DNA from 4 places in the Anaeromusa sp. genome. Region 4 is predicted to be linked to each of the others. Evidence: riboswitches for the same ligand, from Rfam matches in the RefSeq annotation. Region 4 holds a riboswitch; each other region holds the start of a gene.
The links. A riboswitch is a leader RNA that binds a small molecule or an ion and turns the genes downstream of it on or off. The one in region 4 is predicted to bind cobalamin.
Positions count from the first base shown of each region.

Region 1 (5,355 bases), on a different contig from region 4:
TCAGAAATACCAGGCACTACATGACTGGCAGGTAAAAATACTACATGCAAAGGAGGGAGCATGGTGACGACACGGCTTTCGTAAGCATAGCCGTCGTAACAGACGCTACCACTTTCGGCAATGGCGAATTCTACCGTGGAAATGCCAAGATCAGCGGTTTCCACATGTTCGGCAATGTCGGCAGCTTCTGTATATACAGTAACATTCTGCTGCTGCAATTTTTCTAGGGCGCCGGAAGCGTCTACATAGGCGCTGTGGATGGCGACGACTTTTTTTGCATTTACGTCGGCAGCCAATTTGGCGATAATTTCCTGCGCCTCGGCGGCTGTTTTGACATGAAACATTTCGGTACCTACATTTTTAGCGCGGGTTTCAAATTCGGCAAAATGTTCTTGGCCCACTTTGCCTGCTGGAAAATGCTCTTTCCAGTTCTCGCATACTCGTTTCATTGTGTCACTCCCTCATAAAATAAATAAAATAAATAAACCACTATGACATGTTTCGCAATAAATACGAAAAATCCTGCTGGTCATGTAAGAAAAATCTTACAAGATAAAAAAAAAAGTCTGACGTGTTAGGAATAAGAGCTCTTTATAAAGGTAGTTTGGGTGGCTGCTTGCTGTAAGAGAGCAAAAAAATCCTGTGTATTATAAAGAAAGAGGCAGGAGTTTTTTGCAGGACAGGGAATTAAATATAAATGTATTTTTGAACAGTAAAAGAACATACGGATTTGGGAATAGGTGCGCTTATGCTTAATAGGGAAGTTTGGTGCAATGCCAACGCGGTCCCGCCACTGTAACGGGGAGTTTCTTTTCTGAGCGTGTATACGCTGCCACTGGGCAACCGGGAAGGCGAAGAGAATCGAAGAACCGGAGTCAGGAGACCTGCCTGTTCTAACACACGCCGTTATGACCTACGGAAGATAGGCAGGTGGGTGAGCTCATTATTTTTGGTTTTGGGAAAATCAATTAGGATGCTGCAAAACCCCCTGCGTAAGGGGGTTTTCTTATTGCGAAAACGCATGCGAAGCGGCAGGACTACAGGCACATGCGCTGCTGCGGCCTTGAAGGCGGCGCTTTTGGCATGGCGAGGAGAAATGACGGCGCAGGTGGCTGTGCAGACGCCGCAAGGAAGCTGGCTGCAGGTTCCGGTGGAAGAAGCGTCGGCCAGGGAGCAGGGCGGACGCGCCGTTGTGCGCAAGGATGCGGGAGACGATCCTGACATTACCCATGGCGCGCTTCTTGTGGCGGAGGTAGTCTTGCAGCCGGGAGCGGGCTGGACGCTAATTGCTGGACCAGGCATAGGTACTGTAACCAAGCCGGGGCTGGCCATAGCGCCGGGAGAACCGGCCATTAACCCTGGACCGCGGCGCATGTTGGCGCTGGTATTGGAGGAACTGCTGCCGGAGGGGATGCGGGCGGCAGTAACGCTGTCCATTCCCGGCGGCGAAGAGCTGGCCAAACGAACCTTGAATCCTTCGCTGGGAATTTGCGGCGGTCTTTCCATTATTGGCACTACCGGCATTGTCGAGCCGATGTCGGAAGAGGCTTTTAAAAACTCCCTGGCGCCGCAGCTACGCGTGGCTCAAGCGCAGGGATTTGAGAGCGTAGTGCTGGTACCGGGAAGGATTGGGCAGGATGCGGCGATCTTAAAATATGGGCTGCCTGAAGAGAGCGTAGTGCAAATGAGTAATTTTGTAGGATTCATGCTGACAAAAGCGGCGGAATTCGGGCTGAAGAAAGTGTTGCTTTTCGGTCACCTGGGGAAATTGGCCAAAGTAGCTGCCGGTATTTTTCATACCCATAACCGTATGGCGGATGCCCGTATGGAGACGCTGGCGGCCTATGCGGCATTGCTGGGAGCTTCTCAGGAGACGGTGAAGAATATTTTAGAGGCTGCGACAACTGAGGGAGCTATGCCTCATATTGCTGCTGCCGGGTTGGGAGAAAAGCTGTATCCGCTGCTGGCGGCTAAAGCCAGCGAACGGGCGCGGCGTCATGTGTTCGGCGATCTGGAAGTGGGTACGGTGATTGTGACGCTGCAAGGAGAGCTTTTGGGCATGGATCAAGACGCAAAGAAGATAGGAGACGCGATGGGATGGAACATCAGATCCTTGTAGTGGGCATTGGTCCGGGCAGCCGCGAGTACATGCTGCCAGCCGCCTGGGAGGCTATTGCTACGGCCAAGACACTTGTCGGCGGCAGGCGGGCCTTGGAAACGCTGGCGCCGCCGGAAGCGAAGCGGCGGGTGGTTGATGCGGATATTGAGGGGCTTTTGAATTATATTGAAGAAGAAAGCCGGCAGGGACAAGTAGTGGTCATGGTATCCGGAGACCCTGGCTTTTACAGCCTGCTGCCGGCGTTAAGGCGTCGTTTTCCCAGAGAGCGCTTGCAGGTCATTCCGGGCATCAGTTCAGTGCAGCTGGCTTTCGCCAGAGTGGCGGAACCCTGGCAGGATGCGAGCCTGCTTAGCTTTCACGGCAGGGAAATCGCGGATGAAGTGTTGCTGTATCGTTCAGGTCGGATGCTTTCTTTTCTTACGGATCGTTTGCATCGGCCCAAGGAAATTGCCGAGCGGCTTTTACAGTTGGGCTGGCCGGAGACGACATTATGCTGGCAATGCGAGTCCTTGTCGTATTCGGCAGAACGCGTGGAGCGGTCGACGCTGGCGAAAGCAGCGCAGCAAGAAGGCTTTGCACACGCCATTTTTATTGTTAAGGCGGCCACGGGCGGCGAGGAGGAGTTTGCATGAAACGACATCATTACGGCTTGCCCGATGAAGCCTTTGTGCGCGGCGATATTCCTATGACCAAGAAGGAAGTGCGAATGCTGGCGCTCCTGCAGGCGCACATTGAAGAAGACAGCTGTGTGGTAGATATCGGCGCGGGTACCGGCTCCTTTGCGGTGGAGGCGGCGCTGGCGGCGCCGAAGGGACAGGTTTTTGCTATTGAACGTGTGCCCGAAGGAGTGGCTCTCATTAAAGCCAACCGACAGCGCCAGGGACTGCGTAATTTGCAAGTGCTTCAAGGGGAAGCGCCGGGAGCGCTGCAAGAGGTGCCTCCTTGCGACGTAGTCTTTATCGGCGGCTCCGGCGGACACTTGGCAGAGATTTTAAATGGCTGCGATCGACTGCTGAAGCCTGGCGGCAGGCTGGTGCTGACGGCGGTTACGGCGGAAACCCTGCAGGAAGCCTTGTCTTTGTGTGAAGGGCGTCCAGGCTACGGCGCATTGGAAGCTTTTGGCGTACAAGCAACGAGATTGCGTAAGGCAGGGCGCAGCCATTTGTTTCAAGCCTTGAACCAAGTGTTTATCATCGCTTGCCAGAAGAAGGAGGAGTAAACTTGCAATCATCCTTAGTAGGAACTTTCTACGGCATCGGCGTCGGTCCAGGCGATCCGGAGCTGTTAACATTGAAGGCGGCGCGGCTGCTGCGGGAAGCGGATATTATTTGTTTGCCCAAATCCAAAGAAGGTGCGGACAGCGTAGCTAAACAGGTGGCGGGGCCGCATTTAAGCGCTAAAGCCCGTCTAGTTGAGATTTCCATGCCCATGGTTCGCGATGCCGCCCTGTTGGAAGAACAGTGGCAAAAAGGAGCCGCAGAGATTGCCGGCTTTTTGCGCCAGGGCTTGTCGGTGGCCTTTATTACCATCGGCGATTCCATGCTGTACAGCACCTATACGTATTTGATGGCCCGCGTAAGGCGTCTGCTGCCGGACGCTCCCATTGAATGCGTGCCTGGAGTTACTTCTTTTTCAGCAGCGGCGGCCTATTTGCAAGAAGCGCTGGCGGAAGGCGCGGAAAAGCTGGCCATTGTGCCTGCTATTGAGGATCCAGAGGAAATTCGCGAGGTATTGGGGCGTTTTCCTAATGCAGTTTTGATGAAGGTAGCCGGAAAATATGACGCCATCGTAACTGTTTTGGAAGAATTGCAGCTTTTGGACAAGGCAGTTTTGATTAGCCGCCTTGGGTATCCGGAACAGAGAATTTGTCATGATTTAGCTTCCTTGCGAGGACAGAAGCTGGATTATTTATCTTTGATATTGGTAAAACAGGAGGGTTTTCAAACATGGCCAGTGTGATTCAATTTGTCGGAGCCGGACCGGGAGATCCGGAGTTAATTACGGTGAAGGGAAAACGCCTTTTGGAAGCGGCGGACGTCATTGTTTATGCCGGTTCTTTGGTTAATCCGGCGCTTCTTGGCTATGCTAAGGAAGGCGCGGAAATTTTCAACAGCGCTTCCATGACGCTGCAGGAAGTGTTGGATGTCATGGTGCCTGCGGCGCAAGCCGGGCGAGAAGTAGTGCGTCTGCATACGGGAGATCCCAGCATTTACGGAGCCATTCAAGAGCAAATGGACGCTTTGGACGGCGTAGGCGTATCTTATGAAGTGGTACCTGGGGTCAGCTCCTTTTTGGCAACCGCGGCGGCGCTAAAACAGGAATATACGCTGCCGGATGTGTCCCAGACTGTCATTGTTACGCGCATGGAAGGACGCACCCCTGTCCCGCAGAAAGAAAAGCTGGCTAGTTTGGCCAGTCACCAGGCGACTATGTGCATTTTCCTCAGTGTCCATATGATACAAGATGTGGTGGATGAACTCATTGCCGGCGGTTATGCGCCGGAAACGCCGATTGCTGTGGTACAGCGGGCTTCTTGGCCGGATCAGCGCATCCTGCGGGGCCGGCTGAATGACATTGCCGCCAAAGCGGCGGAAGAAGGCGTGGATCGTACCGCCATGATCGTCGTAGGGCATTGCCTGGATAAGGAGTATGAATTGTCCCGGCTGTATGCGCCGGAATTTGGACATATGTTCCGCGAGGCGAAAAAATGAAACTGGCCTTTTTGGCCGTAACTGCCAAGGGGGCGCGGTTGGCGGTAAAACTGGCGCAAGCGCTGCCTGCGGCGCAGGTGGAAGTTTACGCTAAACATGCTGAGCCGGAGGAGCGGGAGCTTTGCCTTCCCTTAGATTCTTTGGCGGAGACGGTGAAACTTCGTTTTGCCGACTGCGACGGTTTGGTGTTCTTTATGGCTTTGGGCATTGTGGTGCGCATGGTAGGGCCGCTGCTTGCCGACAAGCGGCGCGATCCGGCTGTGGTGGCCGTAGATGACGGAAGCCATTTTGCGATCAGCGTTCTTTCCGGGCATATTGGCGGCGCTAATGAGTTGACGCAGCAGGTAGCGGAGGCTCTTGAGGCTGTGCCGGTCATTACAACGGCTACCGATGTGGCCGGCGCAGTCGCGGCGGATGTGCTGGCGGTCAAGCTGGGACTGAAGCTGGAACCGTTTGGGGAAATGAAATATATCAATGCCGCTTTAGCGGCGGGAAAGCCTGTATCGTTTTTATTGGATGAGACGC
Region 1 covers NZ_JAQUZF010000009.1:19,992-25,346, forward strand. Annotated here, with positions in the region: gene PHF27_RS02695 (LUD domain-containing protein) at 1-449, opposite strand, end outside; cobalamin riboswitch at 722-907, shown strand; gene cbiD (cobalt-precorrin-5B (C(1))-methyltransferase CbiD) at 1,010-2,119, shown strand; gene cbiE (precorrin-6y C5,15-methyltransferase (decarboxylating) subunit CbiE) at 2,098-2,751, shown strand; gene cbiT (precorrin-6Y C5,15-methyltransferase (decarboxylating) subunit CbiT) at 2,748-3,338, shown strand; gene cobI (precorrin-2 C(20)-methyltransferase) at 3,341-4,078, shown strand; gene cobM (precorrin-4 C(11)-methyltransferase) at 4,066-4,830, shown strand; gene PHF27_RS02725 (cobalamin biosynthesis protein) at 4,827-5,355, shown strand, end outside.
Region 1: it holds a riboswitch for cobalamin, as region 4 does, so the genes downstream of both, cbiD (cobalt-precorrin-5B (C(1))-methyltransferase CbiD) here and PHF27_RS04355 (nitrogenase component 1) in region 4, are expected to answer to the same signal.

Region 2 (5,355 bases), on a different contig from region 4:
CGGTGCGAGATAAATTAACAGCGCGCTCCGGGATACAGGTAGACGACATTGAGGAAGCCTTGAGGAAGCTGGCGTGTGAGGCTTTTGAAGAAGTGTATGTGCAGCCTCTATTCTTAACGGTAGATGCTACTTTGCAGGGAGTGCAAAAATATATTGCCGCAGAAGCTAGAAAACCGGCATGGAAAACAAAGACGCTGGCGCTGGCGCGTCCGCTACTGCTCTCTTTGGGAGCAAAAGATCATCCTGATGATTATGTTTTGGCGATAGAAGCATTGCAGCAGCAATGGCCGCCTTTACAAGAAAGTCAAGCAATCTTGCTGGCTTGTAATGGGGCGCAGCAAATGGAGTATGCGGTGTTGCAGTTAAAACTTGAGGCTGCCGGTTATGAACGTATTTTTGTCTGTGTTACAGACGGCTTTCCCGATTTAGCGAACGCTATGACCAAAATGAAAGCGAAAGAAGTGCAGGATGTTCTGATTGTGCCGTTTATGCTGCTTGCGGGCGAGCATATTCTTAACTATCTTAGTGGCGTTAAGTCAGATTCGCCCAAGCTGATTTTAGAGCAAGCCGGTTTTAAGGCGCAGGTTTTAACAAAAGGATTAGGCGAAAATCAGGCGATTCAGGAGTTATTTATTCAGCATGTAAAAGACAAGCAGCAAGCAATCGCTAGACGTCACGGACGTAGAAACCAATCGCCGATTGAGACTTGTTGCGCAAGTAAATAGAATTTAGGAATTTTGACAAATGAATATGGATGAAACAGGTGCCCGGAAGGGCTTAATAGGGAAGACCGGTGAAAAACCGGCGCGGTCCCGCCACTGTAATGGGGAGTAAATCCATAAAATACCACTGGGGCGAATGCCTTGGGAAGGTTTGGATGAGCGAAGATCCAGAGCCAGGAGAACTGCCTGTTTAGCAATCACCGTTTTTACCTACGAGCGATGGGGAGGGGATTACTGAGCAAGCTTTTTGTTTTGACATGGAGTTTTTTGCATCTGTAATTAGGAGCCGCCCTACATGGGGCGGCTCTTTTTGTATGGGAGGAAGGGCCTATGAAAAAAATTGCTTTTTATGGCAAAGGCGGCATCGGCAAATCGACGACGGCTTCGAATGTGTCGGCTGCGCTGGCGGAAGCCGGCTATCGGGTTCAGCAGATTGGCTGTGATCCGAAAAATGATTCGACGCGGCTCCTCTTGGGGCGCAACTGTCAGCAGACGGTGTTGGATATGGTACGTCAATATGGGGAAGGCGTTTCCTTGGAGCAGGTGGTTCACGAAGGATTCGGCGGCGTTCGCTGTGTTGAGGCGGGGGGGCCTGAACCGGGCGTGGGCTGTGCAGGAAGAGGCATTATCGTGGCCCTTGAAAAGCTAAAAATGCTGCAAAAACTTCCAGAAGAGGAACAGCAAGTCGTTTTATTTGACGTTTTAGGGGACGTAGTGTGCGGCGGCTTCGCCGTACCGATTCGGGAAGGCTATGCTACTGATATTTACATAGTGTCTTCCGGCGAATTGATGTCGATTTACGCGGCGAACAACATCGCCAAAGGCGTAGCCCGCTTTGCCGGGCGCGGGCCGGTTCGTTTAGGAGGGATTATCGGCAACAGCCGCCAGATTGTTAATGAAAAAGCTTTGCTGGAGGAATTTGCAGCGCGCTTGAATACACAGCTTATCGCTTTTGTGCCGCGGGATGCGGTGATGCACCAGGCGGAGATTCGACGCAAGACCGTCATTGAATGGAAGCCTGCCTCGGAGCAGGCAAGGATCTATCGGGATTTGTCGCAAAAGCTGCTGGATAATCAACAGCTGACTATTCCTACGCCGTTGACTTTTGAAGACCTGGAAGAGATGGTGCTGCGTTATGGCGATGAATAAGCGGCATATGGTGACCTTGAAGCGCAGCTGCAGTTGCAGTATGCCCGGGGTATGGCGGGCGGTAGCGCATAACGAAGGGGCGGCAGTCATCTTTCACAGTCCCAAAGCCTGCGGACATGTGGCGCGGGAAATGGAGCTGGGTGGACAATATTCTGCGCTGGCAAGGACTTTGAAGCTGGAGCATGCCTATAGAGCTCCCTTGGTTACCAGCAATCTAACTGACGATCATTCGATTTTCGGCGGCGCAGAGCAGTTGCGAGGGTGCATTGATTTTACGATGCAAACGTATAAACCAGCGTACGTGCTGTTGGCAGCGTCCTGTTTAGCCGGCGTGATTGGCGATGATGTGGAAGCGGTGGCCGAAGAAGCGGAGGCCTTCTGGAAGGTTCCGGTTATGAGCGTTCCTTGCAGTGGTTTTTTGGATGGCGAGTATGGCGCTGGCTTTTATTTTGCTGCGCAGCGTTTGATCGACCGTTCGATGCGCCCGCAAGCAACCGAACCGGATACGGTGGTTCTTTTAGGAGATCGACGGGGGCCTGGCGGAGCGGAAGAAGCAGAGCTGCAAGAGCTTTTAAGCGTCTTTGGACTGCGGATTGTTGGACATTTTCCTAATTATAGTTCACTCGAAGAAATTCGGATGCTCCCGGCAGCTTCTTTTTGCATTCCTTTAGGAGGACATACGCAACCGGAATATTCCATGGGGCGTTTAGCTTCTTACCTTGAAGAAAAATTTGGTATTCCCTATTTGCAGCAAGAGTATCCGTCTGGCTGGGAAGGAACGAAAGCCTGGCTGACAGCGTTAGGGAAAGCGTTAGGGCGAGAGGAAAAAACGGCAGCGGCCATTGCTAAGCAGAGTCGGCGAGTAGCGGAGGCCAGTGCGGCCTTGCTTCCCTGGACGCAAGGCCGCAGCGCCGTATTGGGAATTGGGCGGCCTTTAACCCATTTTCAGCCGCAATGGGTACTGGAGGTATTGGCTTTAGCCCAGATGAAGCTGGAAGGGATTATCCTTTTCGCCGGCTTGACGCCGGAACAGCATCAGGAATTGCGTAAAGCTTTGGAGGGGGTTGGCGCTCCTATCGTGGACGAGGAAGCAGGGAAAACATTGCTTACGGAAGAAGCGGTTCTGCTTTCGACGCATGAGGTGGAGGAGATGGGACTGCGACAGCTGCAGCTGCCTGTATTGACGCCGGTAGGCGTTGGCGGTTTGCTGGAAGTGCTGACGAAATTAGGACGATTGTTAAAACGATCTCCGTATCGAGGAGGAGTTGTTTATGGCTGGTGAAGCTTGGGGAGACATGTGCGCCCAGACCAATACTTGCGCTCTGGCAGGCGGCGCGGCGTTTTTCGCAGGCGTACCAGAAGCGGCAATGATGGTGAACGGGCCTTTGTGGTGTTACTTCTATGCGCTGCGGCAGCTAGAACGGCCCTGCCCGAATGTGGGGAAACGCTTTTTTTGCACGCAGCCTGACAATCAGGCGGTTGTATTCGGCACGGAAGACTGCCTGCTGGAAACGCTTTCCTTGTTAAAAAAAAGCATGAAACCGGAGGTTGTGTTTATTGAAAACAGTTGCGCCGTCAGCTTGATCGGCGATGATGTGGCAGGCATTGCGGCGCAAGCAGATCTTTCCTGTCCGGCTGTCTGTATGGATAGCGGCGGTATGCGCGGCGGCTTTTGGGAAGGCTATCGGGAGGCAGCACTTGCGTATGTAAAAACGCTGCCTCCTCGGGTGCGGCAAACGGTGCGCCCCAAAACGGTGAATCTTCTTGGCTGTACTGTGGGGTACTATCAAGAACAGGCGGATATAAAGGAAATGGAACGGCTTTTGGAGCTGGTCGGTTATAACGTATTGACGCGACCAGGTGCAGGAAGCAGCCCGCAGGAACTGGCGGAACTGGCGCAGGCGGAAGTCAATCTGGTTATGCACAGCGAGCTGGGCTTGGAGCTGGCCCGCTATTTGGAAGAAAACTACGGTATGCCCTATATAACGCTGGCCCCGCCCTATGGTGTACAGGGAACTGTGCAATGGCTGGATGCGTTCTGTGACGCTATGGAGCTGGGCAAAGACTTGCGCAAACCCTATCGCGACGAAGGCTCTTATTGGGCCAAGCATATCCAAAATGCGACGCTGGAAATGCGCCGCCTCTGGGGGGATATCTGGTTTGAACGGGTGGCGGTGGCGGGGCCGTCGTCGGCGGCCCTTACCTTAGGCAAGGCCTTGCGGCGCGAGTGGGCTGATGCGGGCAAGGTTACGGTTATTTGCCATGATGGCGCTTTTGACGGCGAGGCGCCGACAGAGGCAGATTTGATTCTCAACGGACGCGAAGAGGTGCAGCTCGTGGAAAAAGCCTTGTGCGAATTGGGCAAAGACGACCTGCTTTGGGGCAGCAGCCAAGAAAATTATTTCCTGCGCCGCGAAGGCGTAAAAAATGTGCTTTATCAACCGGTGGCACTGCCTGCGTATGAGGAAGTGCTGTTGGGAGAAAGGCCGTTTGCAGGTTTTCAAGGAGCCTGTCATCTGGCGGAACGCCTTTGGAACGGGTATGTCCAAAAGCGCTGCGCGAAGGGCTAGCAACGGGAAGGACCCCGAGCTATATAGAGAAAACGAGAATCTTAGGGAAACCAAGAAGGTTGAGGAGGAGTTTGAAAATGAAACAGTACCAACAAAGCGGTAGAAAAAAAGCGCTTTTATGCGCCATGGTGGGAAGCGCGATTTTCTTATCCACAAGCGGCGTAGCTTGGGCGGAGGAATCTGTTTTTCCCATGGATGACGTGGTGGTGACGGCGACCAGGACGCCGCTGAAAATATCGGAAACCGGGGCGAATGTGTCTGTGGTGATGCGCGCAGAAATTGAGAAAAAACACTACAGCGATATAACGGCGGCCTTGAAAGATGTGAATGGAATTCTCGTTATGCAGCAAGGCTTTCCCGGAGGCGAGCAGTATGTTCGCATTAACGGCGATGACAGGGTGCTGGTGATGATTGACGGACGGCGCCTTAATTTGAGTAAGCTTCCCGGCAGCATGGGTAAAGGCGCTACGTTTGACTTGAACAATTTTCCCAGTTTGGATAATGTAGAGCGCATTGAGATTGTCAAAGGTCCCGGGTCTTCTCTTTACGGCTCGGAAGCAGTGGGCGGCGTAATTAACGTGATTACCCGCAAAGGAAAAGAAAATAAAACAAGTTTGGAGAGCGCTTACGGTTCTTGGGGGACGAAAAAATATAAATTTACCACCGAAGGCGGTGAAAACGATTGGAACTGGTTTGTTGCCGCAGGGAAGACCGAGCAAGATCATTTTTCGTATAAAGATGTGCGCAGTGGTAATACGGTCGATATGAACAACAGCGCTATGGACCAAAAGGATTTTTCCTTCCGCGTAGACAGGCAACTGGGAGAGCATAATTCGCTGACTTTGAACGTGGAACATGTAGACCAACATAAAGGACAGCCGTATTTACCAAATGGCTGGGCGGTTAGTTCCTAC
Region 2 covers NZ_JAQUZF010000032.1:7,165-12,519, forward strand. Annotated here, with positions in the region: gene PHF27_RS06315 (sirohydrochlorin cobaltochelatase) at 1-725, shown strand, start outside; cobalamin riboswitch at 745-927, shown strand; gene PHF27_RS06320 (nitrogenase iron protein NifH) at 1,053-1,871, shown strand; gene PHF27_RS06325 (nitrogenase component 1) at 1,858-3,153, shown strand; gene PHF27_RS06330 (nitrogenase component 1) at 3,143-4,441, shown strand; gene PHF27_RS06335 (TonB-dependent receptor) at 4,519-5,355, shown strand, end outside.
Region 2: it holds a riboswitch for cobalamin, as region 4 does, so the genes downstream of both, PHF27_RS06320 (nitrogenase iron protein NifH) here and PHF27_RS04355 (nitrogenase component 1) in region 4, are expected to answer to the same signal.

Region 3 (5,355 bases), on a different contig from region 4:
ATACAGCCAAGGGGATTGGCATTGTGGTGAACAATCCTGAATTTGCCGACGTATGCTCGCTAGAAGGCTGCGCAGCGACTAAAGCCAAAAGCGTGCCGGTCATTGCGGTGCCGACAACGGCGGGAACTGCGGCGGAAGTTACGATTAACTACGTTATTACCGATGAAAAAAACGTCAAAAAAATGGTTTGCGTGGATCCTAACGACATTCCGGTTATGGCGGTCGTAGACCCGCAGCTGATGACTTCTATGCCTAAAGGGCTGACGGCTGCCACCGGTATGGATGCGCTAACTCATGCGATTGAAGGGTATATTACCCAGGGCGCTTGGGAGATGAGCGATATGTTTGCGCTGCAGTCCATTAGCCTCATTGCTAAGCATTTGGCTACGGCTGTAGAACAGCCTGCTGATGTGGAAGCTAGAAGCGGCATGGCCTTGGCGCAATATGTGGCTGGTATGGGTTTCTCAAATGTCGGTTTAGGCATCGTGCATTCCATGGCGCATCCGCTGGGCGCGCTCTATGATACGCCTCATGGCGTCGCTAATGCCTTGCTGCTTCCTTATGTTATGGAGTACAATGCTCCGGCATCTGGAGAAAAATACAAAGAAATTGCTCGCGCTATGGGGGTTCAGGGTGTGGATGCGATGGAGCAGGATGCGTATCGCAAAGCGGCTGTAGATGCGGTAGTGAAGCTGTCTAAGAAGATTCGTATTCCGCAAAAACTGCAAGATATCGGCGTACAGGAAGAAGATCTGCCTAAACTGGCTGCTGCTGCCTTTGCCGATGTTTGTACGCCTGGCAATCCTCGCGAAACCAATGAAAAGGAAATTCTTGCTTTGTATCAGAAGGCATACTTCTAGGCCGTTGGGGGCCGCCGCGACGCCTCACGGGGACGGCGCGTCACGATAGGACCCATTCGACATGCAAAGAAGAAGGGGCTGTGTTGAAACTTGGTTTCTGCACAGTCCCTTCTTCTTTGCCATGATATGCAGTTTTTCGGTGGAAATATAGCAAGAGGTAAATTCTGTGGACTGTCTTGCTCCAAGAAAAGCCTCAAATACAATCATTGCCACCGTAATCCTCTGCTTATCCTCTTGCGTACCCTCCCGAGACTCCGGTTCTCTTGTTCAATCCTGTGCTTCGTACCATTACTACTCTATCTGCTCCTGTTAAACCTTATGCGCTTTTGGTATCTTTGGGAGCTTTGATAGCGGCAGCGCCTTCGTCGCCTGTGCGGATGCGCACGGCGTTAGTCAGCGGCTGAATAAAGATTTTGCCATCTCCGAGTTTGCCTGTTTTCAAGATTTCTTTAGCGGTTTTGACTACCGTTTCTACAGGTACTTCGCAAACAACAATTTCCACCTTGATTTTTGGCAGCAAGTTTACGGAATACTCGGAACCGCGGTATACTTCTACATGGCCTTTGGTCAGGCCGCTGCCGAAGATTTGGCTGACGGTCATGCCGGTAACGCCGATTTTATTCATGGCTTCCTTGAGGTCGTCCAACTTGGCGGGACGGGTGATAATTTCCACCTTGGTAATAGGCTCCATGTGTATTCCTCCTTTTTTAGGGAACAAAAAAATCGCTCCACTGCCAATCAAAACGATTGTCAGAGGAACGACCATTGTTCCGGAAACATATTCAAACTATGCTTATAATTATAGCGGCAATGCAGTGATAAAGCAAGATATTCCGTTCTTGACGAATGAGAAAAGTGTTGGTATACTGACTTCAATTTCATAATATATGACTGAGGTGCCGCTAATTGCGGAGAATAGGGAAGTCGGAGCGGCTTAATCAAAGGCCGTGTACGCGCGGGCCCGCCACTGTACCGGAGAGAGCTTGCCAGATGCCACTTGCGCCGAAAAGTTGCAGGGAAGGCGGCAATGTATCGATGAACCGGGAGTCAGGAGACCTGCCTCAGATCAGGAAGACCTTGTTGGATACAAAGGCTTTTTAGGATTGCTTCCTAAAAAGCCTTTTTTATTAAGGTATGGGGTCTTCCAGAAAGAAAGGGAGTAAATGATGAATTTATTGCAAGAAACTATAGCGAAAATCGAAAAGCCAGATGCAATAGCCTATGAAACTGTGAAAAAGAGCTTGGCTCAGACTGTATACCCTTCGGGAATGCTGGGGCGTTTGCCGGAGATGGCGGCGACCTATGCGGCTGCCACAGGGAACCCCAAACCACGGGAATTGAAGCCATGCATGGTGATTGCTTGTGCGGATCATGGGGTGGCGCGGCGTTCTGTCAGCGCTTACCCCATAGAGACAACGGCGCAGATGACCATTAACTATGTGGCTTCTAAGGGGGCCAGCGCCAATGCATTTGCTAATTTTTGCGGTGCTGATATGGTGGTAGTTGATGCGGGCGTAGCGGTGGATCTGCCGTCTTTCCCAGGGCTTTGGGAGCGGAAGATCGCCTATGGTACGGAAGATTTTACCCAGGGGCCGGCCATGACGCAGGAGCAGGCTGTAAAAGCATTGGAAATTGGCATTTCGATTGTGCAGGAAAAAGTGCAGGAAGGATATCGCTGCTTTACTTTAGGTGAAATGGGCATTGGCAACACAACCAGCAGTGCTGCCATTGTGGCGGCTATATCCGGCGAGGACCCGCTGCAAACCACCGGGCGGGGCACGGGAATTTCCGATCAGCGTTTGGCGGACAAGCGCCAATATGTCCGGCAAGCGCTAACGGTCAATCAACCCCAGGGAACTGACGGCTTGGATGTTTTACGCAAGGTGGGCGGCTTGGAACTCGGCGTGTTGGCGGGTGTGGTGCTGGGGGCTGCGGCGCATAAGTGCCTGGTAATTGTTGACGGGCTGAATACGACGGCGGCGGCCTTAGTGGCGCAAGGTATTCATGCGGATAGTGCCGGTTATTTACTGGCGTCCCATTTGTCCGGCGAACCGGCCCATCGCATTGCCTTGCGCCAACTGGAGTTGGAGGCGTGTGTGGATTTGGGAATTCGTCTTGGCGAGGCGATTGGGGCCTCGTTAGTGGTGGATATGCTGCAGATGGTTTTGGCTATGCTGGAAGACGCGTACGCAAGTGCGGAGGAGGGGTTGGCGTAATGAGAAAGGAAAAAATGATCGAACAGATTATTGCGTCAGTAGGCCCGATGGATGCAGCGGCGTTAGAACGCTGCCAAAGGCGCTTAGATAACTTGACTAAGCCACTAGGGAGCTTGCATCATTTGGAGTTTTTAGCGTTAAAATTAGCTGGCGTAACAGGGCAGTATCGTCCGGCTTTGCAACAGAAGCAGGCTGTGTTGGTTGTGGCGGCGGATCATGGCCTTGTAAAGGCGCTGTGCAAAGAGGGCAAAACAACAGCGCAGCGTGTTGCCGACGCTTGCCGCGTGGACAGTCCGCTGCACGTTTTTGCAGCGAAAAATGCTGCCGAAGTGGTCCTGGTGAATGCGGGTATGCGCGAAAAATTTGTACACGAGCGGTTGCAGCAGGCGGCCGTGGCTTTTGGAACTTGCGATTGGCGTCAAGGACCGGCGATGAAGGAAGATTTGGTTTTGGAGGCGCTTTGTTTAGGAATCTCTCTGGCGCAGGCGGAAGCGGACAAAGGCGTGCGGATTTTAGGTCTGGGCAGTATTGCCAAAGGCGGTATGCTTTCTGCATTGATTTTGGCAACTGTTTTGGGAGGGGGCGTCCCAGTTTCGCTGCGACAGCAAGCGACTGTAAGCGAAAAGATCGCGAAGCAATTGGTCTTGGTGGAAAAAGCTTTTGCTTCGTATAATGGCGAAACAGAAGCAAAAGCCTTATTAAGCCGTTTTGGAGGTTTGGAAACGGCCGTTTTATGTGGGGCGATTTTAGGCGGAGCAGCTAGAGGCATGTTGTTGGTTCTTGACGGGCTTGAGACGGCTGCGGCTGCCTTAGCGGCGGCGCAAATGCAGCCGTTGGTAAAGAACTATCTGATTGCGCCACATGTTGCTGCGGAACCTGGATTTCAGGAAATGTTATTTTTGCTGGGGCTGCCAAGTTACTTGCAATTGCAGTTGCAGCAAAGCGAAGGGATTGGCGCTGTACTGGGAATGTCTCTTTTGCGGGCGTCTTTGCATATGCTGAATGATATGAGAACCTTTGGAGAAGCGGCTGTGGCGGTGGCCCAGGACGGACCGGGGGCCGAGCGGCAGAGTCATGCAGTGCGAGACTAAAAACACTGGAAAACATAGGAACACAGCACTATCTTAATAAAGAAAATCGAGCAGGATTGTCTAAGCTTGACGGCGAATTTTCAATATACGTATAAATATTTTAGGATGCCTTTAAAGGAGGCGAAACCATGGAAACGCAATGTGAAAAAATGTCGCTGGCGTGGGCTATGACTTGTTTTTCCGCGGAGGAAGCGGCGAAGTGGATGGGGCGGCTTACGTTGGAAGCGCAAACTAAATGGCTGTTGGCCTTGGATGAGTTGTCTCCGGAAATGCTGCCGGAGGATATTCGGGAAAGTTGGCAGGATTTTTCCTCGCTGCGCATATTTGGACAACCGGTTCGGCAATTGGGAGCGGTGCTGATGGCAATGGCCTTGCGCCGAGGCGATTCGGAAACATTGCGTCTCATGGACCGTTTGGAAGAACTTCGGCCGGGAATCCGCAGCCGAATGCGCTCGCATGTTTTGTTTTTTGAAGAGCTGCAAGGTCTGCGGGACCGGGATCTTCAAGAAGTGTTGCGTCGTGAAGGGCTGCATCCATCTCTTATGTTTGGCACTAGCGAAGAGTTGTGCGCGAAATTGCTGCGCAATGTTTCGCGTCGGGCTGCCTCGGATGTGGCGAATACGTTGCCGCCGCCGGAGAAACGGGAAGAATCGGTTGCGGTGCGTCAGCGCAAGGTGGCGTTTACGCAGGTGGTATTGTCCTTAATGGAAGCAGGAGATATATTGGGGCCGGCTCATGTTTTAACTAAAGATGAAGGCTGGCAGCTACTGGAGCTGCGTAATGAAGCTTCTGGTTGGCTCAAAACCAGAAGCGATGAAGAGTTGGCTTCGTTTTTGCGAGACCGGCTGCAATGGGTGGACGTGGCGATCTTGCTGCGCTTGAGCAGCGGTGCGGAAGCTAAATTGTTGCAAGAGGTGCTGGATGAGACCTCATGGAAGATGCTGCAGGAATTGGTGGAAGCGGAAACCGAAGCGACTACCAGCCGCGGTCTTGATGGCTTGCGACGCATGTGCCTGGAAATAAGGCGCGATGCAGAAGAAAACGAAGAAGAATGAACAAGAGTCGCGAGAGTCACGGGAGGGTACGCATGAGGGATACGGAGCTCAGCTTTTTAACAGGAGTATAGGGAGTAGATGGAGGGTTCGAAGGAGTAGGAATGGCACACAGCATGACAGCATAAATAGAGAT
Region 3 covers NZ_JAQUZF010000047.1:4,221-9,575, forward strand. Annotated here, with positions in the region: gene fucO (lactaldehyde reductase) at 1-860, shown strand, start outside; gene PHF27_RS07885 (P-II family nitrogen regulator) at 1,177-1,551, opposite strand; cobalamin riboswitch at 1,738-1,939, shown strand; gene cobT (nicotinate-nucleotide--dimethylbenzimidazole phosphoribosyltransferase) at 2,024-3,076, shown strand; gene PHF27_RS07895 (nicotinate-nucleotide--dimethylbenzimidazole phosphoribosyltransferase) at 3,076-4,167, shown strand; gene PHF27_RS07900 (FliG C-terminal domain-containing protein) at 4,296-5,222, shown strand.
Region 3: it holds a riboswitch for cobalamin, as region 4 does, so the genes downstream of both, cobT (nicotinate-nucleotide--dimethylbenzimidazole phosphoribosyltransferase) here and PHF27_RS04355 (nitrogenase component 1) in region 4, are expected to answer to the same signal.

Region 4 (5,355 bases):
TTGCAGGCGAGAGGTCACAAGGCCTATATGGGAGTTGTGGAAGAAAACGATCATCCTAATTTTGAAGATGCGCTGGCGGAATTGAAAAAGAATCAGGTTAAGAAGGTTATCTTAATGCCGTTTATGTTGGTAGCTGGCGATCATGTGCAAAATGATATGGCTGGCGACGAGCCGGATTCTTGGAAGAATCTTTTAGAGAAGGACGGATTTCAAGTAGAAGTCGAACTAAAGGGCCTGGGCGAAAATGCGGCATATCGTTCCCTCTATGTGAAACATGCTCGCGATGCGATTCGAGGGTTGTATCAACCGTAGTAACAGCGGCCGTGTTTTGTGAATAATAGAGATAAGACTTGACGATAAACGTCAAGGAGGAGAAAGGTTGGGTTGGCATGGAGCAAAATCGCCTGCTGGCGGCAGGAGGTGTTTTGCAGGTTAAAGCGGATTTGCTGCTTTGCCGCTTTCCACAGCGGCGTATCGCTTTGAGCACCTCTCAATATAACGGCGGTATCCAAGAGTTGTCCGCCGTATTCAACCATCGTTTGACCTTTTTTGCCGAGAGTGAAGCAACATTGCCTGGCGGCAGCTTGGACGGGTATTTGGCTTCTATTGTCGAACGCGAGGGACTACCCAAAGATGAAACTAGCGGTCTTTTAACGACGGCGCACATGGAGTGTATGTCCTACCAGCGACGTTTTTATGAGGGGATTACAGTGGAAGCCATTGTGACTGCCGGAGTGGAGCATAATGCTGCTCGAGCCGGAGAGGATGCGCTTTATTGGGAACATCATGGAGAATATATTCCTGTTTCAGGAACCATTAACATTTTGCTTCTTGTAGAAGCGAATTTATCCCCGGGCGCTTTGGCTAAAGCATTGATTACGGCTACGGAAGCGAAAAGCGCAGCCTTGCAAGATTTAGAAGTGCGCAGTCCGCATAGTTTGCTTCCGGCAACTGGTACTGGAACCGATGGGATCATCTTGGTAAGTCACATGGCTGGAACGGCTTGTCGGGATGTAGGGACGCAGTCTAAATTAGGAGAAATGATAGCAGATGCAGTAAAGTCAGGGGTTAAAACAGCTTTGTTTAAGGAAGAAGGATTAAAGGAACAGGCTCAATATTATTCCCCCAAAAATATTCGTTGCAGTCATAAAGCTTCTTGCAGATAACTTGCGGTTCATAAATAACATTTTGAAATGATAAGGTTGAGGTGCGGCACTAGCCGGGAAAGGAGTTAAAAAAATGGATTTGGAACGGATTTGGCAGTTGTTTCAAGCTGGAGGGATCGTAATGTACCCTTTGGTTTTTTGTTCGATTTTAGTATTGGCGGTGACTTTGGAGCGGCATTGGAACTATAAAGAGGCGGAACAGTTTCGGAAAGGTAAGGATGAGTTTGTGCGAGCTTTGCTGGAGGGGCGCTGGCTTGAGCCGCAAGGGGCGTCAGGGCCTATTGCCAAACTGCTGAAAGACGCCTATAGCTGGCGCGGCCTGGAAACGTCCGTGCAACTGCAAATGTTTGAGAATACTGCGGCTTCCATTATGGGGCGTTTTCGGGAGCGTATTAGCTATTTGGAGACCATTGTAACCTTGGCGCCGCTTTTGGGCCTTCTGGGAACGGTAGTAGGAATGATTCAGTCCTTTCAGGTGTTGGCGGTGAAAACAGGGCAAATGCAGGCTATTACTGGCGGGGTAGGAGAAGCGTTGGTTGCTACAGCTACTGGCCTGTGCGTGGCTGTGCTGGCTTTGTTGTGCCACTCCTGGCTTTGTCAGCGCCTGGATCGTTTGGCAGGAGACTTGGAAGAATGCGGGGCCGCTCTTTTGACAGGATCTTCTTTTGCCGCGGGGAGGCGCAGCCGTGAAACTGCGTGATTGGAGGGTGAATCGTCAGCCTCGGCTGATGATTATTCCCATGATTGACATTATTTTTTTCCTCCTGGTCTTTTTCATGCTTAGCACCTTATATATGGTAGAGCAGAAAACGCTGCCAGTGCAGTTGCCGGCGGCGCAGGCGGCGCAGGCGGATATGAAAAAACAGGTGGCCGTTACGGTGACGGCTGAGGGACAGACTTATGTGGACGAAGAAAACGTACCGCTGCAGCTTTTGGGAAAACGTGTTCAGTTAGAGATGTCTAGGCAGCAGGAAGTGTTTTTTGTCTTGCGCGCTGATAAGCGCGTGGAGTATGGCCGTGTAGTGGCTGTCATGGATGCCTTGAAAGCTGCCGGGGTGCAGCGCCTTAGCGTAGCTACGGAAGCAGGGGCTGCTCAGCCATGAGAAATCATTCAAAAAAAGCGCTGCTTGTAGCGGTAGGCGCACATCTTTTGATTTTGCTAGTGTTGGGATACGTCGGCATTTTTCCGTTGCCAGCGCAAGCTGCGGAAGAGTATTTGGAGCTTTCCCTGACGGCTGCGCCTTTGCCAGGGAATAATGCAGCAGCCTCGGCTATGCCGGCGATAGCGGCGCCAAGCGCACCTGCTGCCAGGCAGCAGCAAGCTCAAGCGACAGCCAGTGCTGCCGCAGCGGTGCCGACCAATGCACAAGCGGCGCCTCAGGCTATGGGGAACGCAGCTGCGGATGGTCCTTCCAGTGAGGGCGCGGCGGCTGGTGGAGGTTCGTCAGAGGGAGGAAGCCCGTCGGACGGACAAAGCGCAGGAACTGGTGCTGGCGGAGGCGGCGGGACAGCACCTGCTTCCACTAGGGTGTTACCGCCGCGCATTTTACGGCAGACTGAGCCTTCCTATCCGGAATCTCTGCGTCAGCAGCGTATTGAGGGCCGCGTGGCGGTACGCATGTTGGTGTTGGAAGATGGAAGCGTAGGCGATGCAGATGTGGTATCTTCTTCGGGATATGGAGAAATGGATGCGGCCGCAGTGGACGCGGTTAGACAATGGCAATTTGTGCCGGCAAGGCATGAAGGCGGCGGTGCTGTGCGTTGCCGGACAACCTTGTCTGTTAGTTTTCGGTTACGCTGAGTTGACTTAAAATATTGCAATTATAGTAAAAAAATGTGATGTGTGATGGATTATTGCCTAAGTATTGAAAAGTGGGAATAATCCATGGAACTGTGTTGACTTTTTCAACTTATTTTGGTAAAGTCAATACAAATAAGTGAATATTGATGGAGCAGGTGCCCGGAAGGGCTTAATAGGGAAGACCGGTGTAATGCCGGCGCGGTCCCGCCACTGTAATGGGGAGCAAATCCAAGAAATGCCACTGGGGCGAAAGCCTTGGGAAGGTTTGGAGGAGCGAAGATCCAGAGCCAGGAGAACTGCCTGTTTGACAATCACCGCTAGACCTACGAAGGATAGGGATGGAGATTCAGACAGTTTTGTTTGTATTTCGATCCCGGCCTATGGCCGGGATTTTCTTTTCTGCACATACCAACAGCAGAAGCGATGAAACTTTTCTTTGATTCCACTTCTACATCCTAGGGATAGCTTAAAATTGAATAAAAGAAACAGGCGCCCGGAAGGGCTTAATAGAAAAGACCGGTGAAAAACCGGCGCGGTCCCGCCACTGTAATGGGGAGCGAATCCAAGAGATGCCACTGGGGTGAAAGCCTTGGGAAGGTTTGGAAGAGCGAAGATCCAGAGCCAGGAGAACTGCCTGTTTGACAATCACCGCTAGACCTACGAACGATGGGAAGGGGATTCGCCAAATAGAGCTTTTATTTGGTTGTAATTCAAAACATTCCATCGTTGTAGGTGGGATGTTTTCTTTTGTCTTAGACAGAAGAAAAAGTGGATCTTGAATCTTCCGTCTGGAGTGTGATGGGAGTTTTAAGATAGATTTATTTCATTGCTCACTATAAGTCTCGCATAGAGACGAGCCCCAGGGGTAGGGGCTTCTTTTTTCTAATCCAGGTAAAAGAGCAAACGCTTAGAAGCCTGATTTGATAGAACTGTTGGTGCTGTACAGAAGGGAGCGAGGGAAATGGCGGTAGAGCGTTCTTGTCAAGAATGGGAAGAGAAAAAAGCATTAATGCAAGGTGCGGCAGCTTTTTTTGCTGGAATACCAGACGTAAACTCTACCGAAAATGCCCCGCTTCAGTGTTATTTGCAAGCATGTTCTTTGCTGGAGCGCCAGGGAGTTGAAAGAAGTTGTACGCAAAAAGGATTTTTGCGTAGCAACGCTTTAAAAGAAACTGATGCTAGGAAGAAAATGGTTTTTCAAAACCAAAATTATTTTTGGGGAGATATCCAAGGGCAAGATGCTTTTGCTAGAGGATATCGCAGTGCTATGGCTACTTTATTCCAGCTTTTACCGATACCAAAGAGAAAGCAGAGCAAGGAAGCAAGGGTTGCTTTACTTGGCGGTTCACCTGCGTATGCAGGTGATTTGGTGCGTATAGTGCGTCTTCGCGAGTTATTACGTCAAAAAAGTATTGTTGTAAAAGCGATACCGGGAATGGGAAGCTCTTTAGAAGAAATTGCCGAGTCTGTACAAGTTTCCTTGAATGTAGTTGTGCATAAAGAATTGGGAGCGCCAATGGCTCGTTATTTGCAGCGTGAATATGGAATTCCTTGGTTGTTGCTGCCTTTATTTACTAGTGAAGCACAGCAAATACAAAGTATTGAAAAGGCGCTGGAAAAGCCGCAACGGCAATGTAACTCTGCGGATCGAGAAGACTCTCCGGCTGCGCTGTCGCCAGTGGTTTTTTATATAGGATCTTGCCAAAAGGAGAATGATTGTGAAGCCCATAATCTTCAGCAGTAATATTGATCGTCAGTATCGCCAAATGCAACAAGCGTTACAGGAATTGCGCAGCGGTGATGAGACAATAAACCTAGGTCGTGTCGTGGATTTACATGAAAATTTACGATGGAATATAGAATGGCAGCGGCAGTTAGATAACTGCGGCTGCTTTATCTGTTCCTGGATGGGACATGGTAAAGAATGGGATTTTCTAAAAAAAACAATAGACTATTTAAAGTATCGAGGAAAAAAGTACATAGTTCTGCCGGCGAATCCTTTGGCGGAAGGTGGAGAAAAACAAGGGTTTGAAGAAGAAGAGCAAACTCGTTTGCGGCGATATTTGACTTATGGAGGAAAAGAAAATTATTGCAATCTTTGGCTCTGGCTTCGCAATGTCGCTGAAGGTAACGGCGAGTTATGGAAGGAACCTGTGCCTCAGCCCTGGCAAGGAATCTTTCGTTCTGGTCAGGAAGGAACAATACAAGATATTGCAATTTACAAAGAGCAATTTTTACACGGGGCTAAATTAGTTGCGGGCGTCTTGTTTCCACGCGATGAGTGGGTTTGGCGCGATTTGCGGCATCAGGAAAGCTTGATTCGAGAGCTGGAGGCGCAGGGGCTGCAGGTCATTCCGGTTTTTAGCCATTGGGCCAAGAACGAGGCTT
Region 4 covers NZ_JAQUZF010000018.1:18,581-23,935, reverse strand. Annotated here, with positions in the region: gene PHF27_RS04380 (sirohydrochlorin cobaltochelatase) at 1-312, shown strand, start outside; gene PHF27_RS04375 (adenosylcobinamide amidohydrolase) at 390-1,166, shown strand; gene PHF27_RS04370 (MotA/TolQ/ExbB proton channel family protein) at 1,240-1,866, shown strand; gene PHF27_RS04365 (biopolymer transporter ExbD) at 1,853-2,269, shown strand; gene PHF27_RS04360 (energy transducer TonB) at 2,266-2,967, shown strand; cobalamin riboswitch at 3,104-3,286, shown strand; cobalamin riboswitch at 3,438-3,620, shown strand; gene PHF27_RS04355 (nitrogenase component 1) at 3,929-4,711, shown strand; gene cobN (cobaltochelatase subunit CobN) at 4,686-5,355, shown strand, end outside.